2 regions of the Alkalihalophilus pseudofirmus genome follow, and region 1 is predicted to be linked to the other one. Evidence: a T-box and tRNA genes for the amino acid it is inferred to sense, from the RefSeq annotation. Region 1 holds a T-box; the other holds one or more tRNA genes.

What was found. The T-box of region 1 lies ahead of PQ478_RS16625 (valine--tRNA ligase). A T-box ahead of a tRNA ligase gene usually reads a tRNA of that ligase, here a tRNA-Val.
Region 2: it has a tRNA-Val gene. The T-box ahead of PQ478_RS16625 (valine--tRNA ligase) is inferred to sense a tRNA for this amino acid. The anticodon was not compared.

What each region holds. Positions count from the first base shown of each region.
Region 1 covers NZ_CP117835.1:3,117,619-3,121,048, forward strand. Annotated here, with positions in the region: gene PQ478_RS16625 (valine--tRNA ligase) at 1-1,434, opposite strand, end outside; T-box leader at 1,504-1,752, opposite strand; gene PQ478_RS16630 (YszA family small membrane protein) at 2,042-2,239, shown strand; gene ysxE (spore coat protein YsxE) at 2,295-3,305, opposite strand; gene PQ478_RS16640 (hypothetical protein) at 3,302-3,430, opposite strand, start outside.
Region 2 covers NZ_CP117835.1:2,822,697-2,826,126, forward strand. Annotated here, with positions in the region: gene PQ478_RS15045 (hypothetical protein) at 363-1,019, opposite strand; tRNA gene PQ478_RS15050 (tRNA-Val) at 1,210-1,282, opposite strand; gene PQ478_RS15055 (PAS domain S-box protein) at 1,383-3,242, opposite strand; gene PQ478_RS15060 (DNA polymerase IV) at 3,399-3,430, shown strand, end outside.

The sequences.
Region 1 (3,430 bases):
TGTATAGAAACGCTCATAGTCAGCAGCGTTTGTATCCGGCCAGCCCATTGTTGAAAACGGCCATAATGCAGACGAGAACCATGTATCTAGTACATCCTCATCTTGCTTCCAGTTTTCAGGATCTTTTGGAGCTTCGTGACCTACATATACTTCGCCTGTTTCTTTATGATACCAAGCTGGAATACGGTGTCCCCACCATAGCTGACGAGAGATGCACCAGTCACGAATGTTCTCCATCCAGCGTAAATATGTTTTCTCAAAGCGATCTGGAACAAAATTCACTTTATCCTCTGATTTTTGCAGTTCGATTGCTGCATCAGCAAGAGGCTGCATTTTTACAAACCACTGTGTTGATAGGTAAGGCTCTACTACTGCGCCGCTTCGCTCAGAGTGTCCAACTGAATGAGTATGCTCTTCAATTTTGAAAAGAACGCCTGTCTCTTGAAGATCTTTAACGATTTGCTTACGGCATGCAAAGCGGTCCATGCCATCATATTTTCCAGCTTTCGCATTCATTGTTCCATCTTCATTCATCACAAGAATGCGCTCTAGATTATGACGGTTTCCAATTTCAAAGTCATTCGGGTCATGAGCTGGAGTGATTTTCACCGCACCAGAACCAAATTCCATATCGACATAATCATCTGCAACAATCGGAATTTCACGGCCTGTAATTGGAAGAGTAACTGTTTTTCCAATTAAGTGCTTGTAACGCTCATCTTCAGGGTGAACCGCTACAGCTGTATCACCAAGCATCGTTTCAGGACGAGTCGTCGCAACTTCAATTTCTCCGCTTCCATCTGTTAATGGATAATTCATATGATAGAAGGCACCTTGTACATCTTGGTAAATAACCTCAATATCAGATAGTGCTGTTTTCGTTTGCGGATCCCAGTTGATGATATACTCGCCGCGATAGATTAAGCCTTTTTCATAAAGCTTAACAAATACTTCATTAACTGCTTTTGATAAACCTTCATCCAGCGTAAAGCGCTCGCGTGAGTAGTCTAATGAAAGACCAAGCTTTGACCATTGGTTGCGAATAAAGTCTGCATACTCTTCTTTCCACTCCCACGACTTTTCAAGAAACTTTTCACGGCCAAGGTCATAACGGCTTACGCCTTCTTCGCGGAGCTTCCCTTCTACTTTCGCTTGAGTCGCAATACCCGCATGGTCCATTCCCGGCAGCCATAACGTATCGTAACCCTGCATTCGTTTAACGCGAGAAAGAATGTCTTGCAACGTCGTATCCCATGCATGGCCTAAATGTAATTTTCCTGTTACGTTAGGCGGTGGAATAACGATCGAATACGGTTGTTTTTTTGAATCTCCAGTTGCTTCAAAATACTTGCCCTCTAGCCAATATGAATACCACTTTGATTCCGTTTCTTGCGGATTATACTTTGTAGGCATTGTCAGCTCTTTTTTCTCCATTAAGTATCCCTCTTTCTTTGCTCTAACTTATTCATCCATCTTTATGAAAATAGAAAAAACCCTCTTCCTCCAAAGGACGAAGAGAGTTTGTATTCGCGGTACCACCTTTGTTTGCAGCTGCCATTTAACCTACTTCAATAGTAAGCAGTGCGGCTGCACACTTCATTTGATAACGGCATCTAACCGACCACGCTTACTAATCGTTCAGCGGGGCTGCTCCTGGGCGACATTCAATTCCTACATCTTAAGAAATCTCACAGCTAATGATTTCTCTCTCTGAAAGGTTCAGAATTTACTCTTCCCATTCTACGCATCTATTTTCAACTGTATGGTTAACTGTATAGGTTAACTCATGTGGTTAACTTAATTGTATATTCCCGTAGGACAATTCTCATCTATTTTAGCTTGTTTGTTATTCATTCGTCAATATCAGCTTTTCCACTCTTACTAAATCATATACTATTCTATGTACAAAACCTAAGAAGCGCTACGGTAGAATGTCTAAAAGCAGCTTGCACACATACTGCGGCATACGCATAGAGTACAGTAATGAGAGATTGATTTAAAGATTGGTTCAAAGATTGGTTCAATTGAAGGAGGGCTCAACATGATGGGCCGAAAATACCGTCGTCATTATCATCGTCCCCCTTGGTGGCTTAAAATACGAGCGATGTTTGCCCAGATATTGCTGCCTTTAATCTGCTTTCAATTTTTACGTACTCTGCTGTTTCCAACGACTTTTGACGTCATCTTGCTTACATTAATGTTCGTTCTATATTGTTCTCTCTTATTAAAGTTATTCTAGCTTAATAAGAGAGTTTTTTTATAAAAAAACGTTCCCTACGCTTAGGCAGAGAACGTCAGCTTCCTTCTGGCGGAATAATTAATTTTTGGCTTAATCGTTGAACTTTGCGCAAAGAGATGAGTCGTTTCTCTAAACGTTGGACATGCTGCAGCTCGCTAAGCTCAGAACGCTTATTAATGTATGATTCAACTGCAAACACTACTGGTTCAGGAAACATTAAATACCCGCAAAGCAGCTCTTTCTCTTCATCAAGTAAAGGCAGGTGGCGCTCATATCTCATAAACCACCTTAATACCTCATCTTCATTCCACATCGTATAACGAAAATTTTGACGGCAGAAGCTCGCTAGGTCTCTAGCTGGCGTATCGATACTAGCCTTTTCAAAATTTATAAGTGTTGGTTCATTTTCCATATTGAAAATGGCATGTGCACGAGAGATCCGGCCGTGGCATAAAACCGTGCGGTACTTTTCTTTTTCAAGACATGCTTCATACCAGTTTTGCAGATGTTCGCTCGCTTTAACAGCCATTTGATCGAGCATATGCGCATGAGTGATAAATGTCAGCTCAAACGGCGACATATAATTTTTTCGTTCTACAAAATCAGCAAAGCGATTCAGCTCAAGCCGCTTCATTTCCCATCTTTTTTGCAGCTCATTAAATGACTGATCTACTTGTTCTTTTACAAATGGTTGTGTTTTTACTGTCAAGCGGTGAATGACAGCCATTTGTGTAGCGAGCTTCTCTTCTTGAGATTCCCGGCCCATATATTCTACTCCCTCATACCAAGGCATCACATAATACGTATGAGTATTTGTGGCAACCGTATACTCCCCGTATTTTGTCGGCATGATCGGGATTGCTTGTTTATAATTTAATTTCGAAAGCTTTCTCATCGCATGGATAAATTCATCCGCTTCCATCCGGTTCATCATTGTTTCTTTCAAGGCAAATATTCCTCTAGATGTGGTAACTTTTTTGACCTTGCCGAAATCTTCAATATGATCTGGGTAAAGGTCGTAATAAAATAAAATAGAGGCATAGGGACTGACAACTTGTTGCCTCATGTAACCACCTTCTTCTGTTCATCTATCCACCTGGCTAAAATCACGACAAGATGTTTAGCAGCATCCCATTCTAGCGTCATCTGTGTAAGTTTCTCTTCTATTTCCCTTTCACTTCGATTGCTCAT
Region 2 (3,430 bases), 290 kb from region 1:
AAACTATGTTTTAATAACAATAGCAACAATTATTTTACCAGTTGGTATATTCGGAAAAGTCTATCTATTTCATCACAAAAGAGCACACCCTTTTAATACTGTTCTCTCACAAGCATTAAATTGGGATCGAACCAGTGACCTCCACCCTTTCAAGTGGCGCACTCCAAACTGAGCTGACCGACCAAGATATGTAGTAACTTGCGGAAGGTCGGACTTAAGTTTTTTAATTCTCACTTTTGCTCTAGTACCCACTTGAGGTTCAAGTATAGTCCATCCGCTAGCTTTGCGCTTCGTTCTTATTTTGATTTTAAACACTCTAATTATGGACCAGCCTTACTTCTTAGGTAGTATTAACGAACTAGTTACTCCTCGCTTTCTTCTGAAGCGAGAGTTTGTAAGATTGGTTTAACTGCAGCTTCAAATGCTGTTGGCTCGTATCCAGCACTCGCCACAAATACTGCTGCCCCAAAAATGTTTTTACCACTCACTTCATTAAGTACCGTTTCAACATCATGGATAATCCGATGAGAATATAACAAGTGTTCTACCTCATGTGATTCAGTCGCATATCTTGTAATAGCCACAAAAGTTTCTAGGTCTTTACGTAGTAATTCATGCTGAACATGAGGAATTACTTTTTCAATTAGATTTGCTTGGTCCAATAAGTTTGATTCAATTTTATTAAAGTTATCAATATGAGCTCCGTCACCACTTTCACGATAGGTGTCAAGCTGCCCATGCCCTGTTATCCCATTTAAGACTCCATGGACTGTTTGAATTGTTTCCCGAATTTCAAGTGGATCCATCCCATCATTAAAGATTTCTTCAGAGGGTTCTTCTACGACCTCTTCTTCTAATGCCCCAACATCTTCATCATCTTCTTGTACCTCTATTTCTATTTCCTCTTCACTTCCACTAACAACCTGAATCTCGTTGTCTCCTCCAAATAATGAATAAATTCCAATCCCTGCTATAACGATCACTACGGATCCAATTGAAATGATTGTTGATTTCTTCAATATGAACCTCCCCCAAATATCTAATTTATTGATGCATATAAGACCAGCTATCTATAATAGACGTAAAGCGTTCTTAAAAGATTCGCACATCACGAAAAATAATTTACTAACTATAGGACTTTCGGAGCGAGAGGTTCTAAACACAAAAAATCCTTATTCTGAATACAGAATAAGGATTTTCAAAAACGTATGACCCGTACTGGGCTCGAACCAGTGACCTCCACCCTGTCAAGGTGGCGCTCTCCCAACTGAGCTAACGGATCAAGATATGTAGTAACGACACTTATAACTATACGTTAAGATTGACATATTGTCAATCTCTTTTATAAAATTCTATTACTTGGAAATAGCAGAGCCTCAAATTTACTTGAGGCTCATGGTTTGTAAACCGGGGAGTTGAATACTCACTTCAGTACCTACCTCACATACACTAGTGATTGACATACTCCCTCCATGATTTTCAATAACTTTATAACATACCATCAAGCCAATGCCTGTCCCTTTACTTGAAATAGAATAGTAAGGTTCGCCTAGGCGAGCCAGGTCTTCTTGTGTCATTCCTATACCGGTATCTTTAACGATAATATGGATTGTTTGATTGACCTTTTTTACATTGATAGATAAATTACCTTCATTATCCATTGCTTCGACGGCATTTTTTAGCAGATTGATAAATACTTGAGTTAATTGATGTGGTGCACAGAGGAGATATGCCTCATCACAAAGCTGTAAGTCTAACGTAATATTCTTAAGCTGTATTTCTGTGTCGATGCTTGTTAAAGACTCCCTAATTACGTTTAAGAGATCCACCTCTTCCTCCTTAATTGCTCTTGGGCGAGCCACTAGGAGCAACTCTTCAATAATATCATTTATTTGATTTAACTCATGCATCAGTACATCACGATAAGGTTCTAATTGACTTTCCGTTAATTGAAAAAAGCCTTTTAAGGTCGTTAGCGGGTTTTTGATTTCATGAGCGATCCCCGCTGCAAGCTCACCTGCTAGGGCTAGCTTTTCTGATCTAATTAAGAGATCATCCCTATTTTTCATATCTGTTATATCACGGCTTATTACTACAAAAGAAACAACCTCACCGCTTGATGATAAAATGGGCATTCCTTTTCCTTCAAAATATTTATATTGCCCGTTAGCATGCATTTTTCGATAAACGACAGCTTCACTTTCTTCTTTCGTTTGTACCATTTTTATTAAGGTTTCTTGAACTCTTTTATGATCATTTGGATGAATATAAGATAGGACCGATTGCCCTGTAAGCTTTAAAGGCTCATACCCTAATACCGGTAAATAAGAATGAGAGGCCAATAAATAATGTCCCTCCTTATCAGTGAGACAGATAATATCATAGGAATTCTCCACAATTACCTTATATTTATCTTCAATGATGCTAGCAAGGTTATTCCAATTACACGGGAGCCTTTTAGGTTTCGCTACACCATAAACTCCACGGATCTTCCCGCTTACGATGTGAGGAATATTAATGACAGTTAATACGATTAGTCCCTGTCTTCTATTTAAAGTCACATCATATACTTGGACTTCTCCTGCAAACGCTTTTTGAAAGTGTTTGGCAACATCCAGCCGATCCTCTTGAAGTAACAGTTCCTCATAATGAACTCCTTTAAAATCGTCTCCATTGAGGCCTGATAACGTTTCAGCTTTTTTATTCATATCGATAAAGCATCCACTCTGATCCAATAAAAAGACCGCATCTTCCGTTTCATTTAATACATTATGAATGCTTAATTTAGAGGCATCGCCTGTCTCTGTCTCTTCGTCTTCTGTAAATTCACCATCTGTTTTTTTACCATCTATTTTTTCAACCTCTATTTCTTCTATTTCCTTTTCTTCTATTTTCTCTTCTTCAATATAAAGTAGAAAATACGTTTCATCATCTGAACGAAAGATGATATTAGCTTCAACTGAAAAGACTTCAGCAGATGCGGTAAATGTCCGCTGCCATTTCACTTCATTTCGTTTAATATCTGCTGAACAGTTAGAAGCACTGTCATACAATATTTGTTTGAAATCATGTAAATTCAATTGATACTTATTTAAACATTGCGTTGCTGCCTCATTTACACACAGGATGTCCAATGTTTGTTCTATTACTCCCCAACAACATAACAGTGTCGGAGCGTGTGATTGACTAACCACTTTATAAAATACATTAAGGTTTATATTTCCTTCTAAGACGACTCCCACATAAGTCCCCTCCCCTGCCATAAACATATATCTCTATAACAATAGAGTTCGACACTTATGTAGGAAACCCTTTTTCTCTCTAAAACTTACCATTGTTTTTGAACATTTGTTCGTATATACTTAAAGCAAACAAACGTTCTGTTAGGTGAGGGAGCTATGAAGAGAAGAGAAATATTGTTGATTGATAT